4 regions of the Weizmannia sp. FSL W8-1119 genome follow, and region 4 is predicted to be linked to each of the others. Evidence: riboswitches for the same ligand, from Rfam matches in the RefSeq annotation. Region 4 holds a riboswitch; each other region holds the start of a gene.
What was found. A riboswitch is a leader RNA that binds a small molecule or an ion and turns the genes downstream of it on or off. The one in region 4 is predicted to bind thiamine pyrophosphate.
Positions count from the first base shown of each region.

Region 1: it holds a riboswitch for thiamine pyrophosphate, as region 4 does, so the genes downstream of both, thiT (energy-coupled thiamine transporter ThiT) here and tenA (thiaminase II) in region 4, are expected to answer to the same signal.
Region 2: it holds a riboswitch for thiamine pyrophosphate, as region 4 does, so the genes downstream of both, NSQ19_RS11630 (thiamine phosphate synthase) here and tenA (thiaminase II) in region 4, are expected to answer to the same signal.
Region 3: it holds a riboswitch for thiamine pyrophosphate, as region 4 does, so the genes downstream of both, NSQ19_RS06790 (3-oxoacyl-ACP reductase) here and tenA (thiaminase II) in region 4, are expected to answer to the same signal.

Region 1 is NZ_JBBOZL010000001.1:1,330,535-1,335,334, forward strand. Features, by position in the region: gene trhO (oxygen-dependent tRNA uridine(34) hydroxylase TrhO) at 1-268, shown strand, start outside; gene NSQ19_RS06340 (SOS response-associated peptidase) at 649-1,323, shown strand; TPP riboswitch at 1,381-1,481, shown strand; gene thiT (energy-coupled thiamine transporter ThiT) at 1,530-2,120, shown strand; gene NSQ19_RS06350 (MBL fold metallo-hydrolase) at 2,317-3,171, shown strand; gene NSQ19_RS06355 (CBS domain-containing protein) at 3,249-3,710, shown strand; partial or broken gene NSQ19_RS06360 (FAD-dependent oxidoreductase) at 3,778-4,795, shown strand.
Region 2 is NZ_JBBOZL010000001.1:2,345,270-2,350,069, reverse strand. Features, by position in the region: gene NSQ19_RS11635 (MFS transporter) at 1-1,219, shown strand, start outside; TPP riboswitch at 1,489-1,598, shown strand; gene NSQ19_RS11630 (thiamine phosphate synthase) at 1,729-2,334, shown strand; gene thiO (glycine oxidase ThiO) at 2,303-3,445, shown strand; gene thiS (sulfur carrier protein ThiS) at 3,456-3,659, shown strand; gene NSQ19_RS11615 (thiazole synthase) at 3,661-4,428, shown strand; partial or broken gene NSQ19_RS11610 (ThiF family adenylyltransferase) at 4,425-4,800, shown strand, end outside.
Region 3 is NZ_JBBOZL010000001.1:1,412,192-1,416,991, forward strand. Features, by position in the region: gene NSQ19_RS06775 (GNAT family N-acetyltransferase) at 1-46, shown strand, start outside; gene NSQ19_RS06780 (GNAT family N-acetyltransferase) at 46-546, shown strand; gene NSQ19_RS06785 (GNAT family N-acetyltransferase) at 537-962, shown strand; TPP riboswitch at 1,011-1,122, shown strand; gene NSQ19_RS06790 (3-oxoacyl-ACP reductase) at 1,189-1,950, shown strand; gene thiM (hydroxyethylthiazole kinase) at 1,963-2,775, shown strand; gene thiD (bifunctional hydroxymethylpyrimidine kinase/phosphomethylpyrimidine kinase) at 2,781-3,587, shown strand; gene thiE (thiamine phosphate synthase) at 3,584-4,228, shown strand; gene NSQ19_RS06810 (YkyB family protein) at 4,519-4,800, shown strand, end outside.
Region 4 is NZ_JBBOZL010000001.1:655,662-660,461, forward strand. Features, by position in the region: gene NSQ19_RS03040 (hypothetical protein) at 1-782, opposite strand, end outside; gene NSQ19_RS03045 (hypothetical protein) at 779-1,165, opposite strand; gene NSQ19_RS03050 (alpha/beta hydrolase) at 2,217-3,110, shown strand; gene NSQ19_RS03055 (helix-turn-helix domain-containing protein) at 3,203-3,394, shown strand; TPP riboswitch at 3,427-3,516, shown strand; gene tenA (thiaminase II) at 3,553-4,344, shown strand; gene thiW (energy coupling factor transporter S component ThiW) at 4,384-4,800, shown strand, end outside.

The DNA of each region.
Region 1 (4,800 bases), 670 kb from region 4:
TCCGGTCAACCGAAAGGAACATGTCGTTGTCGGCCGGGATTATTTTACGGGGGAACCGTGCGAACGTTATGTCAACTGCGCCAACCCAGCCTGCAACAAGCAATTTTTATGCTCGGAAGAAAATGAACATAAATATATGCGGAGCTGCTCGCATGAATGCCGCACCGTGCCAAATAATTTATATGTAAAAGAACACGGCCTTACACCGGAAAAAGTAGCTGAACGGCTGCGCCGGATCGAAGAAGAAGACGCGGCGTTAAACCGGTAACCGGCGCGGCTTTTAACCTTACGATTCGGAAAGCGGATGGTGAAAAAGGGGATGGAAACCGTGCTCGCTCCCTGCCGGAACGATTCCTTGCTTCGGAAACGGCATTTTCTTGAAAGAAACAAGGCCTAAAGAGCGGAATGTGAAAAAGAGAAGAAAAACCGGGAACTGCTGCAAACATCCCAGCTCGGGGGCAGGGTTAACAAGCGGTGCGTTCCGGAACAGAGAAAGGATTTGGTGCAACTGGGCCAAATCCTTTTTATCTGCCTGTTTTTTGTGTAAAATGGGGAAAAATGGGCATCTTTGCCGCTTCATACGCGGTATGGCAGAGGATGAAAATCAGCGGGCAATATTTTCAGGATAGAAAGAAAGGCGGGATTTGGATGTGCGGGAGGTACACGTTAACGGCATCTGTAAATGAATTGGAAAAAAGGTTCCATGCCAAAGCTTCTTTTTCAAGCAGTGAATATGCCAAAAGTTATAATGTCGCGCCTTCGCAAATGGTGGCTGCCGTGATCAGCGCCCATGGGCAGTACAGACTCGGTTTTTTAAAATGGGGCTTGATTCCTTCCTGGGCAAAAGATCCGAAAATCGGGCATAAGATGATCAATGCCAGAAGCGAAACCGTATTTCAGAAACCGGGTTTCCGGGAGGCAGTGAAAAGGCGGCGCTGCCTCATTCCGGCCGATTCTTTTTTTGAGTGGAACCGAAAAGACGGCACCCGGGCGCCGATGCGGATCAGTCTTAAGAACAGGGGCATTTTTGCGATGGCCGGGCTTTGGGAAAAATGGATGGACCAGGAAGGGAATCCGGTCTTTACTTGCACGATTTTAACGACAAAGGCGAACAGGATGATGGCAAAAATTCACGACCGGATGCCGGTGATTTTACGCAGGGAAGATGAAGAAAAATGGCTGGACACATCGGTCACTGAGGCGGGCCGGCTGTTGCCACTCCTTTCGCAGTATGATGCAGACCTAATGGAAATGTATGCCGTATCTGAACGCGTCAATTCGCCGAAAAACAATTTTCCAGAGCTGTTATTGCCAAAAAATTAAATTTTTTGTTGAAATGTTGTGGCAAAAAGTTTATCATAAAGGTGACAATTTCATGAACGTAACCACAGGGGGAGCGTTAAGCTGAGAGTGAACGCCATGTTCTGACCCTTTGAACCTGTCCGGTTAATGCCGGCGTAGGGATGTGGAATTTCTTTTGTCCTCCCATGGTTCGTTATGTTCATGCATACCAAAAGGGGGATTTTTTTATGGGCAAATTAAGTTTACAGGCTATGATTGAAGCGGCTATTTTTGCGGCGTTCGCGCTCGTGTTGGACTTATTGCCGTCCATTAAGGTGACGTCCGCGATTTCTCTGTCGTTTGCCATGCTGCCGGTTTTTGTAGTCGCTTTTCGCTGGGGATTTAAAGCAAGTGTTGCTTCGGGATTTATTTGGAGCTTGCTGCAGATCGTCACCGGTGATGCAAATGATATTCTCAACCCGATTCAGGGCATCATGGAATATCCGGTCGCTTTTTCATTCATCGGGTTTGCCGGGCTTTTTCGGCCGCTTATCGAAAGAAGCTGCCGCCATGCCAAAAGGGGCACGATGACTTTTTGGATATGCCTTTCTGTTCTTGCCGGCAGTTTCGCCCGCTATTTCTGGCATTTCGTGGCCGGCGTGTTTTTCTGGGGTTCCTATGCGCCTAAAGGGCAGTCGGCGTTTCTCTATTCTTTCATCACGAACGGCGTCACGATGATTGGCAATGGCATTTTATGCGCAGCTGTTGCGGCGATCCTCTTTAATGCCGCCCCGCAGCTGCTGACAAAATACCGCAATCAGCACAGGCATGCGGCGTAAAAGCAACTTGAAAACGGCAAGGCAACTGCGCCTTGCCGTTTTCACTTCAGGCAGGAGGCTTTATGGAAACAGGCGCCTTGTAAAGCCGGAGTTCGGTTTCACCGCTTTTTCAGTTGATCATGGCCGGCAGAACGGGTAATGGCCGTAAGAAACGGGAAAGGATAAAAAGAAGGAATAATGAAAGAAAGGGGATTTTATGGATAAAGACATTCATCACCCGTTTGGCCGCCGGATCATCCCGATGACTTCGATTGAAAGCGGAACAGGCAGGGAATTGCTGCCGGATATCTATTGCTTTACCATCCAAATTGTAAATGTGTGTCTGATCGGCAGGGCCGGAACCGGTACATTTGTCCTCGTGGATGCCGGCATGCCGGGTTCCGCCGGCGCGATATTTTCAGCCGTGCGGGAACGCTTCGGGGAAAAGGCAAAACCAAAAGCGGTTTTACTAACGCATGGCCATTTTGACCACGTGGGTGCGATTGCGCCATTATTGGAAAAATGGGACGTGCCGGTTTTTGCACATCCATTGGAGCTGCCCTATTTAACCGGGCGTGAAACGTATCCGGATCCCGATCCGACTGTTGAAGGCGGCCTGCTGGCGAAGATTTCCATGATATATCCGAATGAACCAGTTGATCTTGGCAAGGCTGTCCAACCCCTTCCCGAAGACGGGACGGTCCCGTTTCTGCCGGGCTGGAAATGGATCCATACGCCCGGCCATTCGAACGGGCATGTATCGTTCTTCAGGGAAGCAGACAACGTGTTGATCGCGGGGGACGCATTTATCACCGTCAGACAGGATGAATTTTGGAAAGTGCTGGTGCAAAAGCAGGAAGTAAACGGGCCGCCGCGCTATTTTACAAACGACTGGAAGGCGGCAAAACGCTCAGTTGAAAAATTGGCTGCCTTAAAGCCGGAAACTGCTCTTTGCGGCCACGGGATCCCGATGTCCGGCGCCGGCTTGCGGGAAGGGCTTGAGGCCCTTGTCTCCGGATTTGATGAAATCGCGCTCCCGGATCACGGGAAGTACGTGGATGGCGCACAATAGGCGGTTTCTTCATTGCTTCCTTCCCCGCAAAGGTTTACAATAATTTGTAAATGGATGGATAAAAAGGAGCGAGAAAATTGGAAGTCAAAGATTTTATGATCCGCGATGTCATTACGGTAAAAAAAGAGACGACGATCCGGGAACTGTTAAAGGTGCTTGCCCACCACCGGATCGGCGGCGTACCGGTCGTGGATGCGGAAGGAAAGCTGCTCGGCATGGTCAGTGACGGGGATGTCATCCGCTTTTTGCAGCCAAAGGCACGGACCGTTTACGATTTTTATATTACGATCGTGGTAAATGAGCAGGAAGACTTTAATGAAAAATTGGTGCACAGCCTGGACTTCCCGGTGGAAAAGATTATGAAACGGCGGGAACTGTATACGGTAAGGCCTGAAGACGATTTTGAAAATGCGCTCAGGATTCTGGCAAAACACCATTTTAAAAAGCTTCCGGTCGTCAATCAGGCAGGGCGTGTTGTCGGCGTCATCTCAAGAGGCGATATCATGCGCCAGATTACGGATAAATTGCTCAACAGCTAAATCGCAATGTTTAGACCGGCCTCCCCGGGGAAGACTATACATAACAGTCTTTCGGGGAGGTCAAATCATGAACGGAACTTCAATGCCGCAATCTCCTGAACCGTTGTGGCGCAAAACGGTCACGATGCCGCAATTTCCATCGTTAACGCAGGATATGGAAGCCGATGTGGCCGTTGTGGGTGCCGGAATGGCCGGGATTGTAACTACCTATTTGCTGGCAAACGAAGGGTATAAAACGATCCTGTTTGATGCCGGATCCATTGCAAATGGCACAAGCGGGCATACGACGGCAAAAATCACCGCACAGCACGGGCTCATTTATGATGAATTGATCCAGCATATAGGAAAAGAAAAAGCATCCCTTTATTACAAAGCAAACGAAACAGCTGCATCGTTCATTGAACAAACGACCTGAAGCACGGGATCCGCTGTGATTTTTCGCGGCAGGATGCCTTTCTCTATACCAATTCCGATGCATATATTGAAAAACTGGAAAAAGAAATGCAGGCGTATGAAACCCTCGGCATCCCGGGAGAATGGATCGGTTCGCTGCCGGACGGGATTCCCGGGAAAAAAGCGGTGAAAATGGCCGGGCAGGCACAGTTCCATCCGCTTTCGTACTTAAAAGCACTGATTGAATATTTAATGGACAAAAATGTCCCGATTTTTGAACAAACCACTGCGAAAGATATCGATTTTGGCAGCCCATTAAAAATCAAAACGGAAAAAGGGCATACCATGACGTGCAAATACATTTGCATCTGTACACACCTGCGAATACCGACGTTGCCGGGCAGCTCGTCAAAGGAAAACTTGACATGCGGGATCAATCTTTAGATGCGTTAAAAAATGACGAAAGGGCCGTTGTCCGTATTAACGGAAAGCGGGCAGGCGCCTACAAAGACTAGGACGGGAACCTCTATCTGGTCGATACGACATGTACCCATATGGGCTGTGAAGTGAAATGGAACTCGGGAGACCGCACATGGGACTGCCCGTGCCACGGTTCGCGGTTTGCTTGTACAGGCGAAGTGGTAGAAGGGCCGGCGAAAGAACCGCTGAAAAAAATCGATCAACAGGACTAAAGTGC
Region 2 (4,800 bases), 1.7 Mb from region 4:
TCAGTCAATATTTAATACTTTATCACTTAGTGAAAAGTTCAAGTGGTTTTTCTTAGGGCAAACAGTCTCTTTATTCGGAAGTGCGATGACTCCTGTTTCTCTTGCTTTTGCAATTCTTCAAGTTAAGCAGGGCCAACATCTATTGGGGTATATACTTGCGGCTGCGGTTCTCCCTAATATTTTGATGCTGGTTATCGGCGGCAGTATTGCTGATCGTTACAGACGAGATAAATTAATACGCCTAAGTAACCTCGGTTCCGGATGTTCTCAAATGGGGATTGCCATTATCGTCCTTGCAGGCGGAAATCCATATACGATTTTCCCATTGGCAATTATAAATGGTATATTAGGAGCCTTTACTTCCCCTGCAATGCGAGGTATTATCCCTGAATTGGTGGAAAGAAAACATATCAAACAAGCTAATTCACTGTTAAATTTATCACGGAGTGCATCTAAAATTGTTGGTCCTGCTCTTGCAGGGACTTTAGTAGCAATTTTCGGAGGAGGATGGGGGATTGCAATTGATGCGATTAGTTTTTTTATCGCCTCTATTTTTATGAGTAGAGTTCATATTCCTTCACATCCTGTTGTTTCGAAAACTTCGTTCATGCACGAAATGCGCGAGGGGTGGAGTTACTTTCGAAGGCGTCGTTGGATTTGGTTAATAACGGGAGCTTTTGCTTTAATAAATGCAGTCCAAATGGGTGTGTGGCAAGTGCTTGGACCCATTATTGCTAAAAATACCATTGGTTCAACTGGATGGGGTCTAACATTAAGTATAAAAGCAGTGGGTCTTCTTATAGCTAGTCTAGTGATGCTGAAATTACAACTCCGGTATCCTCTTCGGGACAGTTTGATTGCCGTTGCTTTCGGTGGAATACCTCTGATCGTCCTTGGCCAAGGATTCGCATTACCTTATTTATTAATTGTTACAGCAATCGCGGGGGTTGGACAAACGATCTCTGGAATCGGCTGGGATACAACATTACAGCAAGCGATTCCACGTGATAAACTTTCACGGGTACTTGCTTTTGATGACTTAGGAGCTTTTATTACAATCCCCATTGGTCAGGTGATGGCAGTTCCTTTGGCTGAGATTTTTGGATATAAAATGGTTGCTACAGTTGGCGGAATAAGCTTTATCCTTGTTGCCCTCATTCCACTATTAGATCGGTCTATAAGAAAAATGAACCCGGAGAAGGAACGATTTTCTAGTTAACATAATTGAGTAATAAGGTTTTTGCACGGTGCATTTGAAGTTTCTCAACTCAATGCCAGACCGGAAGACAGGGGACTTGATGATTTTATCATATACTTGAAAAAAGACTCGATGTTCTATCGAGACATTTTGCTTCACGGGACCTGCCTTTGTCTACTACAGTTATTTCCGGGCATGGAAGAAGACAAACTGCCTATATAAATTGTTGACCTTTTCTAGATATGTGGTATTATTAAACTATAGGCAATATTTACAATTTAATACACGAAGTCATCCGCTAGAGGTGCCTTTTTTAAAAGGCTGAGATCGAAGTATACTTCGGGACTCTTATGAACCTGATCTGGGTAATACCAGCGTAGGAAAGTGGAAACAGGATATTTGATTTCTTTTCAAATCATCAGCCATTTTCTTACCGAAGAAAGTGGCTTTTTTGTTTTTCATTAGGTTCATTTATGTGGAAATTTTCCAAGGAGGTGAGCTAAATTTCTAACGGTATTAAAGAATTACATGTGATCTCGAATGGCAAAATGCCCGTTGCACAGTTACATGAAATATTAACCGATATTCACCCGTTCGTAACGGCCATCCACATACGGGAAAAACAAAAAACGGCACGGGAACTTTACCAGATAATTGAGTATCTAGCGCAAAACATTCCCCTATCCAAAATGATCATTAATGACCGGGTAGATGTCGCTTTGGCAGCGAAAGCAGCTGGTGTTCAGCTAGCCTTTCATAGCTTGGAAACTTCGATTGTCAAAACCATGTTTCCCTTTCTTAAAGTTGGCCGATCGATTCATTCCTATCGTGAAGGCGTAAAAGCCAATCGGGATGGTGCGGATTACGTCTTGTTCGGCCACATCTTTTTTTCCGGCTCAAAGCCCGGAAAGATACCCAAGGGGCTAAAACAATTAGCCAAAGTGGCACAACTAGACATACCGGTGATTGCGATTGGCGGTATAACGCCAGAAAATGCCCAAAGTGTTATTCACGCTGGTGCAAAAGGGATTGCCGTCATGTCAGGAATACTTGAGGCTCGTGATCCTTTATCAGCAGTTAAGGATTACTACAATGCCTTAATAAATGGAGATGGAAAAATTGACGCGTACATTTGATGTTGTCGTGATAGGCGGCGGAATTAACGGAAGTTCTATCGCCTATCAACTTTCAAAAAGAGGAAGAAAAGTAGCCATAATTGAGAAGAAACAATTAGCATGTGAAGCCTCTAGTGCGGCAGCGGGAATGCTTGCGGCACAAGCGGAGATAGAACAAGACGGTCCACTGTTCCAATTCGCTTTAAAAAGCCAAGCTATGTTTCCTGAACTTGCAAACGAACTGTATGAAATGACTGGAATCGATATAGAGTTTGACCAAAAAGGGATCATAAAAATTGCCGAAACCGATGCTATCGCAGAGGAAGTAAAAAAACAGGTGACCTTCCAGCAAAATTGGGATCCAGCCATAAAGTGGCTTGATTCTCATGAATGTTTGGAAATGGAGCCGTCCCTCTCCTCTAACATCGTTGGTGGCATGTATCTTCCTAATGATGGCCACGTCATGCCGGCAACCTTATCGAAGGCCTTTGCAAAGGCAGCGATTCATTTTGGAACGGAAATTCTTGAAAACACGGAAGTCCTCTCGTTCATCTATGAACGGGAACGTGTCATTGGGGTTAAAACGACTTCCGGTGACATCCATTGCCATCAGGTTGTCCTTGCAACGGGAGCATGGTCAGCACAGTTGATGAAGGATACAGGGATAGACATGCCGGTTTATCCGGTAAAGGGCGAATGCTTTTCCGTTAAATCTGATACCCCTATCCTGAAGAGAACGATTTTTTCCGATAAGAGATGCTACTTTGTACCAAAGCGGAATGGTGAAATCTTTATTGGTGCTACCCAGGTAGAAAATACGTTTGATAAAAAAGTGACGCTTGGGGGAATTGCTTCATTAGTAGAGAGAGCGATCCAATTGGTTCCCCAAATAAAAGATGCCAAGTGGGAACGAGCATGGGCAGGTGTTCGGCCGCAAACAGGGGATGGCCTCCCGTACATAGGAGAACATCCGTTTAAGAAGGGATTGTTTATTGCAGCGGGGCATTACCGTAACGGTATTTTATTAAGCCCGGTTACTGGTCAACTGATAGCTGATTTATTGGAAGGCCATCCAGATGATACGCTTCTCTCCGCTTTCAGGATTGATCGAAACAAGCAAAAGGTTCATTAGGAGGTCTATAATGGTTATTACAATAAATGGTGAGTCCGTTTCATTACCAGAACAGATTGTATTTGTCACAGATTTACTTAAATACTACGAAATTCATGATAAAGTCGTCGTTGTCGAAATCAACGGAGAGATATTAACAAGGACAGAACACCAGCGTACTAGATTATCTGATAAAGATCGAATTGAAATTGTCCATTTTGTAGGAGGCGGATGATATGTTAAAAATTGGTCCATTATCCTTTCATTCTCGTTTATTGCTTGGAACTGGAAAATATCCAAGCTATGAAATCCAAAAAGAAGCGGTTGAAGTTTCGAAAACGGAAATCCTTACATTTGCCGTTCGGCGGATGAATATTTTTGAACCAAATCAGCCGAACTTTTTAGAACAGTTGGACACTTCAAAGTATACCCTGTTGCCGAATACGGCTGGTGCCAAAACAGCAGCAGAAGCGGTTCGAATTGCAAAACTGGCAAAAGCTTCGGGTCTATGCGACATGATTAAAGTGGAAGTCATTGGCTGTGACAAAACTTTGCTGCCAGATCCAATTGAAACCCTTAAAGCTACAGAAGAATTGGTAAAAGAGGGGTTCATTGTCCTCACCTATACCTCAGACGATGTTGTATTAGCCAGAAAGCTTCAAGAGATTGGATGTCACGCCGTTATGCCAGGTGCCTCTCCAATCGGGTCTGGTCAAGGCATCCTTAATCCAGTTAACTTAAGTTTTATCATTGAACAAGCTGTCGTTCCGGTTATAGTGGATGCTGGAATTGGTTCGCCTGCCGATGCGGCTTTGGCAATGGAATTAGGTGCCGATGGCGTTTTATTAAATACGGCGGTGTCACTAGCAACTGATCCTGTTAAAATGGCAAAAGCCATGAGGTTAGCAATCGAAGCTGGACGGTTAGGATTTGAAGCAGGCCGTATCGAGAAAAAACGCTATGCCGCTGCGAGCAGTCCAATGGAAGGAATGAGCATCGGGTGAATAATCGATACTCACGCCAAGTGCTCTTCCTTCCAATCGGAAAAGACGGGCAGGAAAAGATTTCAACGAAACATGTCCTCATCATAGGAGCTGGGGCACTTGGTTCCGCAAATGCGGAAGCGCTTGTACGTGCTGGTATTGGTCAACTAACGATTGTGGACCGGGACTATGTAGAGTGGTCAAATTTACAGCGGCAGCAATTATATACTGAACAAGACGCCGAAAAAAGACTGCCAAAAGCAATTGCGGCCAAAAATCGTTTAACGTCCATCAACTCCTCCGTGTCCATCGAGGCAGTCGTCGCAGATGCTTCTGTGTTAGAACTTGAGAAATGGGCACAGAAAGCGGACCTTATAATCGATGGGACAGATA
Region 3 (4,800 bases), 760 kb from region 4:
GGTACGGTTATCCCTCGATTTGGTAGAAACGACATGCAAGGGGTAATGGAATTGGAACTGGTCTTTTACAATGATGATTTCAAGCAGCAATTGGACAACTATACAATAACGGATGATCAGCTCCGTTTCACCGGCCATCCGGATGAAGCCATTGCCCTTGCAAAAGATGATCCGGAACGGCACCCTGTTGTTGCAGTCCGCCATAACATGATCACAAACTTTTTTGTGCTTCATGAAAAAAATGGCGCCAGGCCATATACAAGTCATCCGCATGCCATATTGCTGCGGACGTTTTCAACCGATTTCCACCAGCAGGGAAAAGGATACGCCAGGCAATGTTTAAAACAGCTGCCCCATTTTGTCCGTACCCATTTTCCGGAAATAGAGCAGATGGTTCTTGGGGTGAATACGGAAAATGTTGCTGCCCAAAATTTGTACAGACAAGCCGGGTTTGTGGATGAAGGGGGCAGGATGTTTGGAAAAAAAGGCGAATTGATTATTATGCATTACCATTTAGGCAAAGAAGGGATATACAGATGGAAATAAAAGAACTTGCAAACCGGGAAGAGTGGAAAGCAGCGTTTCCGGTGATGAAACAGCTGCGTAAACATTTGGACGAAGAACACTATCTCCAGCTGGTGGAAGAGGCGGCAGAAAAATCGGATTACAAGATGGCCGCAGTAATAGATGACGGAAACATTGTGGCGGTAACCGGCTATATGCCGATGATTACCTTGTACAACGGGCGGTTTATTTGGGTATGCGACCTGGTGACGGATGAAGCGCACAGATCAAAAGGGTACGGCGCCAGGCTTTTGGCGCATGTGGAAAAACAGGCCGGCGAAAACGGATACGGCATTGTATCCCTGTCATCCGGCCTGCAGAGAAAAGACGCACACCGGTTTTATGAAGAAAAAATGGATTATGATAAAGTCAGTTATGTTTTTTTAAAAAGATTGTAAACTTTACATCTTCGTTGGAAAGGGATATAATAGCTAAAAAATAATCTTTCAAACTACTAGGGGTGCCCGGATCTGGCGGGCTGAGAGAAAAACCGGCGTTTTTCAACCCTTTGGACCTGATCCGGATCATACCGGCGTAGGAAAGTAGGAATTTGTAAAAAATTTCTTGCTGATAAAGTCAGGTCTTTTCGGGCCTGGCTTTTTTGCATGGAAAGGGGTGGGACAAATGAAACTCGATGAGCAGGTGGTTGCCGTCACCGGCGGAAGCAGGGGGTTGGGCAAGGCGCTTGTAAAAGCTTTTGCAAGAGAGGGGGCGGGCGTTGTCATCAACTATTTTGAGAGTGAGGGGAAGGCAAAGGACCTTCAGCATATTTTAGGCGAAAAAGCGGTTGCCCTGAAGGCGGATGTAAGGGATCCGGTCCAGGTAAGAAAGATGTTCCGGCAGGCCGAAGCTTATTTTTCCAGGCCTGTCACGACGATTGTAAATAATGCCCTTGTGCATTTCCGCTTTGATCCGGAATCCCGGCACGATGCTTCCCGGATTTCGTGGGAGGAATACAGCCTGCAGATGGAAGGTGCGGTTCGCGGCGCATTAAATACCATCCAGGCCGGCCTTGCGGGAATGAAACGGCTGCATTTCGGCAGGGTGATCAATATTGGCACAAACCTGTTTCAAAATCCGGTTGTCGCCTACCATGATTACAATACGAGCAAGGCTGCGCTCCTCGGCTTCACCCGGAGCATGGCGAAAGATCTGGGGCAATATGGCATTACCGTTAATATGGTATCCGGCGGCCTTCTGAAAACGACGGATGCAAGTGCGGCCACATCTGAAGAGGTTTTTCAATTGATTCAGGCAACAACCCCGCTGCAAAGGGTGACAGAACCGGAAGACGTTGCGGATGCCGTGTTGTTTTTTGCATCGCCATGGGCCAGGGCGGTAACCGGGCAAAACCTCGTCGTTGACGGCGGACTTGTAATGGATTAGGAGGGAATGAAAATGGAAAAGGAAAAACCAATTGAACTGCTTGAAAAAATCAGGGAAGCCAATCCGCTTATCCATAATATCACGAATATTGTGGTGGCTAATTTCACAGCAAACGGGCTGCTGGCACTTGGCGCATCTCCGGTAATGGCCGATGCGGTGGAAGAAGTTGCCGATATGGCGAAAGCGGCAAATGCGGTCGTATTAAATATCGGCACTTTGAATGAAAAAGCCGTCGAAGCCATGATTTTGGCGGGAAAGTCTGCAAATGAAAATGGCGTTCCGGTCGTCCTTGATCCGGTAGCTGCCGGTTCAACCCGTTACCGGACAGAAACGGCAAAAAAATTGCTGAAAGAAATCCGCTTCACATCCATCAGGGGAAATGCCGGAGAAATCGCCAATCTGGTCGGAATAGATGCCAAAGTTAAAGGCGTCGATGCAGGAGATACCAGCCTGGATACGGGCGAACTCGCTTTAAAAGCGGCAAAAACGCTTCATACTACGGTCGTGGTAAGTGGCAAGACGGATGCGGTGTCAAACGGTTCCGAACTCTATCTCGTACATAACGGCCACCCGCTTTTAACAAAAGTCACCGGGACAGGCTGCCTTTTGTCCGCAGTTTGCGGCGCCTTTCTCGCTGTTGAGGAAGATCCGGTTCAGGCATCCGTTTCGGCGCTTGCGATTTACGGCGCTGCTGCGGAAATCGCAAGAGAAAAAACAGGCGGGGATTTGCCGGGCAGTTTTCAAATGGCATTTTTAGACCAGCTGGCAGAAATAGGGGCTGAAGAAATCCAAAAATATGCCTCTTTTGAAAAGAAAGAAGGGTGAACATCATGAAAAAAGCACTCACGATTGCCGGTTCTGATTCCGGGGGCGGTGCCGGCATCCAGGCGGACTTGAAAACATTTCAGGAATTGGAAGTATACGGCATGTCCGTGATTACCGCGGTGACAGCGCAAAATACACGCGGCGTCCAGGGGGTATTTCCGCTCGGACCCGAAGCCGTCTCCCGCCAATTGGAGTCCATTGCCGGAGATATGGGGACGGATGCGCTAAAAACCGGCATGTTGTTTGATTCCGGCATCATCGAAGTGGCCGCGGAAAAAATCAAAACCTACCGCTGGGAAAAACTCGTTGTGGACCCGGTGATCATTGCAAAAGGCGGGGAAACCCTTTTGCAAAAGGAAGCGGTTCAAGCCTTAAAAAGCAAGCTGCTTCCGCTCGCCTTCATTGTGACGCCGAATCTTCCGGAAGCAGAGGAACTGGCAGGAATGCCCATCCGAAATGCCGGGGATCGGAAGGAAGCGGCACGCATCATTGCGGATTGCGGCCCCCGGTATGTCCTTATTAAAGGCGGCCATAACGCATCTTCCCCGGTTTCGAGCGACTTGCTTTTTGACGGGGTGAATTTTTACGAATATACAGCGAAAAGGTACGCAACAAAAAATACGCACGGCACCGGCTGTACGTTTTCTTCGGCGATTACGGCGGAATTGGCAAAAGGCGCGGATATATTTGCTGCAGTGTCGACAGCAAAAGCATTCATTTCCGCCGCGATCGAAGACGGCATTCAAATTGGACACGGGCACGGGCCGACAAACCATTGGGCGTACCAAAAAAGGAGAATGAAAAACGGATGACAGCCGAATATTTGCGTGGCGCATTGAAACTGTATTTTATTATGGGTAGCCCGAACTGCACGCTGCCGCCGGAACAAGTGCTGGAAAAGGCCATCAGGGGCGGCGTCACCCTTTTTCAATTCCGTGAAAAAGGGAACGGTGCACGAAAAGGCGAAGAAAAGAAAGCGCTTGGTGAAAAATTGAAGTGGATATGCCAAAAAAACGGGATTCCTTTTCTTGTAAATGATGATATTGCACTTGCGTTGGAACTGGATGCTGATGGTGTGCATGTCGGGCAGGAAGATGAACCGCTGGCATCCGTACGAGAAAAGTTGGGGGATAAGATCATCGGCGTCTCGGCCTATACGTTGGAGGAAGCCAGGCAGGCAGCAAACGGAGGCGCGGATTATCTTGGCGTTGGCCCCATTTTTCCGACGAAATCGAAAGAAGATGCGAAAGCGGCGAAAGGGACAACCGTCATTCGCGAAATCCGCCAAAATGGCATCCGGATTCCAATTGTCGGAATTGGCGGCATAGGGCCGGGCAATGCAAAAAGCGTCATAGAAGCGGGCGCAGACGGCGTTTCCGTCATTTCTGCGATCGCAGGCGCGGAAGATGCAGAAGCGGCAGCTGTCCTGTTGAAAAGGGAGCTCGCTTTATAATGAAGGCGTAAAGCCCTGCGCCTTTTGACAGTTTAAAAATGGAATCAAGATAAGCCGGGTGTAGGAGCCTGGCTTTTTTGGTGCCAAGCAGGCTGAATGGCGGTGAATTTTTTGCGAGAATTTTTCAATATCTTGGTTGATAAAACGTTTGTTCTTGTGATAAAATACAAACAAACATTCCGGTGGAAGGGAAGGTGAGGGCTGTTAAAACCAGATAACCTCTCATCATTTGTTGTTTTTTGTGCTGGCAAGGCGCAGAGAATGGTTTATGCGAATAAGGGGGAGAGGCAGTGGAAAATTACAGAAAATGGGAGGATGTACCGGAAAATCTGAAAACAAAAACACAGCTGAAAGCATTAAAACGGAAGCCTGTCGGGGAACCCAAAGCGATGAAAATCGGCTATCGCGGAAAAAAATATCCTTTGTACGATATAAACGAAACACAGGTCGTGAAACAAAGACAAACGGACATATCCAAACTCGAAATGACGATTCATAACATCGCTGAATCTCTATATATTATCAACAAGTCAGCTAAAAAAAGCAGGGATACAAAAAAGATAAACTATTTT
Region 4 (4,800 bases):
CCATTACAACATTCCATATAATTCGCCAGTGGGCAGGTGAGTCCTTCTTGCTTGGCATTTGGATGAAATACAGGACAAGTGTAAATATATTGCCCCTTTTCCCGATCAGATCCCCTAAGTTCCATTTTATGTTCACTGATACAGACGGGGATGCCGTACCGATTGATTTTTTCAATTCCCCGGGCGGCAGTTGGTTTATCTTTACGATTCCGTGGGTTGATGGGTGACACCAATTTCGCCTGTAATACGTCCTTTGTCACTTTTTGATTTTCCGGCGTTTGGTAGATTCCATCTGCCAAGATAAAGTCTAACTGCTCAACCATTTCGGGGTTCTCCGCCTTAAACGTCTCCAATGTCGTTTCTAATGTTTTCCCATCAGGTGTATTTCCTTTGAATACTTCCCGCGTCAAAGGCAAGCCGGATTTCACCCCGCATACCATTGATAATTTATGCGCGATATAGGAGACTGCAGTACTTTTACGCATCACCCCCGCGTTATCATCCGTAAGGATTCCAGGGAAATCGCAATCCCCTTCGCAAGAACACGTCTTTCTTGTTTTATTCAACGTTGCTTCTGCCTCTATATGTGATGTATCCACGGCGGCTGCTTCCTCAACCGTTTCAACCACGCCTTCCCCTTTATTATATTCAACCACTAATAGCCGGGCTTTTTCCCAAAGATCATTTGTTGTCATGATTTGATCAAAGCGAGCAAAGGAACGGTAACTCGGAATTTTCTCCGTAAATCCACACATGGCGGCAAATAGCGGGTTTGATTTCACTTGTAAATAAAATAGACACTCTCAACCATCACTTCAATATATTGTAAAGGGGCCAGTTCAAAAGCACGAAAAAAGGGCATGAAAGGATGCGGTTTTCTCCCTGCGGGAGAGGGATGAAATAATAGAGACGCAGACTTATCTTCTTCCTCGGGTATTGAAAATAGTGCTGGCTGGATTTCATCAGAATGATCATGTGCTCTTTCATTTTTTAAGTGCAAGTATAAAAGGGTATAGTAATCTCGTTCAACCGGTTTAAAAATCTCCCATGGAAAACACACGGCTGGAATGACAAAGGGTATATCAGCATAGTCTTGCCAATTGTGGGGAATCAAATTTTTTTGTATTGATAAATCTCTGGTTTGTGTTAGACTAGAAACAGTCATGAAATCACTCCTTGGATACTAGGATATTGGGTCATACTTTATCTTACCAAAGGAGTGGCTTTCATGGCTCTTTTTTTTCAAAAATAATCATTCTTTTCCGTCTTACAATATTTACCATGGGAATGAGTAGCCTAATCTATTAAAACTAGTCTAAAACTGACCGAAATTAAAAAATTTAGATGTTGGTAATAAGCGAATTTATCCATTGAAATCAAAACTCGCCATTTCTTTTTTTATATTTGTCATAATTTTCTTACCAATATCCGTTTTCTTTAGTGGAATAAATCCACGATCTTTAATTGTCTGACTGCCTACTGCTTCAGGGGGTATAGCATTTTGGCAAAGGCTCTTTGGGAAAGATGAAATTGTAGTCTGATCATAACCAAACCAACATTAAGCCCCCCCACAACATTTAAAAGAGTTATTGAGAAACAGAAAAATGCAAGTATATTCTTCCTGCTTGGGCAGCATTCGAGTCAACATTCCTTAAGCTTTGTTTCCATATTTAAAAACTTAAAAGACGGATAATAAATCTTCTTGCACAAAATATTGGACTATGATAGGGTAAGGTTAATGAAAATGAATATTCACAAAAATCTGTTAGGTACATCGAGTTGGTTGAGAGAAGTACCTTTCTAACCTGATCTAGTATGTACGTGCGAAGGGAAGTAGGTGATGAAATGACACTTGATGATTTGTAATTTATACATCCGCTTTCCGATTAGGGCGGTTTTTTTATTTTGAGGAACCGCCTCTATCTATCGTTGTTCTTCGTGTGGTTATAGAGCAGACCGTGTCGATAATTCGTAATCAATATCAAACAAGAAGGCATACGCTTATTGGGGTTAGTATGAAACATAAACTCTTGGAACAAGAGAGTTCACTTGGTCAGCTTTCGTTAGCTCGTAAAAGTAACGATAAGTCGAGAAGCCCCTACTTCGAGTGACCCGTCGAAGTGGAAGTAGTTCACTGTGGAGCCATTTTTATACGTATATGTCAATTCTATTTCGTGCAATGTTTGTGCTCGCCTGAAGCGGGAGAAGGGAGAAAAATGAACAATCAATTTCGACGAGAAGATATTGACTTTTATTCAAATGGAACAAGGTGTAGCGCGTGGCTATATCTACCCAATGTAGATAAAAGATGCCCGGTAATTGTAATGGCTCATGGCTTGGGTGGAGTGCGTGAAATGCGGTTGGACGCATATGCTGAAAGGTTTGCTGCTGCCGGGTATGCCTGCTTTTTATTTGATTATCGTAACCATGGAGCAAGTGACGGAAATAAAAGACAACGGATAAATGTAAAAGAACAACTTGCAGATTGGAACTCTGCCATTGATTTCATCAAAAAGAATGATAGGATTGATGATAGTAAAATACTCCTGTTTGGAAGTTCGTTTAGTGGGGGACACGTTATAACCCTATCAGCTTATCGAATAGATATTCTTGCAACCGTGGCACAGTGTCCATATACAAATACCTTAGCTACAATGAAAACGATCTCACCGCTATCTGCCCTAAAAATATTCCCCTTTGCCATAGCCGACGTTTTATCTTCTATTATCGGGTATCATCCGGTCATGATTAAATTGGTGGATGCGCCGGGGAAAGTAGCGATGATGGCTGTTTCTGACTACGAAAAGGTTTTTAAGTTGATGCCTGAAAATTTAAAGTTTGTGAATAAAGCCCCCGCAAGAACAGTTTTAGAATTCTTTAAATATTCGCCTAGTAGATACACTAAAAATATAGGAATACCGATATTTTATGCGGTTTGTCGGAAAGATACATTAGCACCTGCTTGGGCAACCATAAAGTGTGCAAAACGCTCCAAGAAAGCAACGATAAAAGAGTATGACTGTGGACATTTCGATATTTATTTAGGTGATTATTTTGAAAATTCAATAGTAGATTATATAGGTTTTTTTGATAAACTTACAAAAGGCTAGTTGTATAATCAAATGCAACAAGCTAAATAAATGAAAAAAAGAGCATGATAAACCGTTTACGATGAAAACGCAATCAATACGGAGGTTTATCCATGGTGAAGATTTCCACCCTTCGTGCAGAAGGAAAATCCATACAAGTAATCGCTGATGTGGTTGGCTGTAAAAAAAATACCGTATCTCGGGAACTGAAGCATGGTACGGGTAGCATTTGGGGTAACATCCTGTGCTTTTTTCCATATTTTACGGGCAATAAATTTGCTGTTGCACAAAATTCGGGACTATGATATGGTAAGAGTAATGAAAATGAATATTCACAATAGTCTACTAGGGGCGCCGGGTTGGCTGAGAAGTACCCTTTGAACCTGATCTAGTTCGTACTAGCGAAGGGAAGTAGGTGATGAAATTACACCTGATGATTTGTAATTGATACACCCGCTTTCCGATGGAGGGCGGGTTTTTTATTTTGAGGAGCCGCCTCTGGCCATCGCTCGGGGCAAAGGGAGAAACCAGCCTGCAAACCGCAATCGGTTTCCCGGTAAACAAGGAGGAATCATTGTTGAAACGATCTTTTACAGAAAGGCTATATCAAAATGTCCAACCGATTTGGGAGAAAAACCATAACCATCCTTTTGTCGTGGGACTGGGGAACGGAACTTTAGAAAGAGATAAATTTATCTATTATTTAAAGCAGGATTACGTATATTTAGTTGAGTACGCAAAACTGTTTGCCATGGGTGTTGTGAAAGCGGGTAACCTCGGCATGATGACGAGATTTGCTGCGGTGCTCCATGAATCGTTGCATTTTGAGATGGAACTGCACCGCCAATACGCTGCCGAGTTTGGCATTACACGCACGGATTTAGAAGCAACCCAACCAACGCCGGTTAACCTTGCTTACACGAGTTATATGCTGCAAGTGGCCGCCAATGGAAGCTTGGCTGAACTTGTTGCCTGCTTGTTGCCGTGTGCCTGGGATTATTGGGAAATTGGGAAACTGCTAAAAGTAAATCATCGAGACACATTGGAGGCCAATCCTTACAAGAAATGGATCGAAACCTATTCTTCAGAAACGTTCGGCTCCGGAACGCAGTGGTTAATTGACTTAATGGACCAACTGGCAAGCGGAAAATCAGAAACGGAACTGATGGCCTTAGAACGCCATTTTCAAATGGCCTCAAAGTATGAATACTTATTTTGGGATATGAACGATAAAAAACAAGACTGGCCGGTCTGATTTTCATTCGCAACTAAAAAGGAGGGAAGTTTGGTTCTAATGAGAAAAACACAAAAAATAACAGCAACTGCAGTTATTGCGGCTGTAACGACTGCATCCAGCAGCTTGATTTATATCCCGGTCGGTTTTGCAAAAATTTTTCCGGTACAGCATTTTGCCAATATACTCTCGGCTGTTTTGCTCGGCCCCGGTTATGCGGTTGCGCAAGCCTTTATATCCTCGCTTTTACGTAACTTGCTTGGGACAGGGAGTATTTTTGCCTTTCCGGGAAGCATGATCGGCACGTTTTTGGCAGCTTATCTTTACGCGAAGACGAATAAGCTCATTTTTGCCTTTGTCGGGGAGGTCATGGGGACGGGCATTCTCGGTGCCTTGGCATGTTATCCCATTGCTGTTTTTCTGCTCGGCCAAACATCAACGCTTTTCGGATTTATCCCTGCCTTCTTTTTAAGTTCT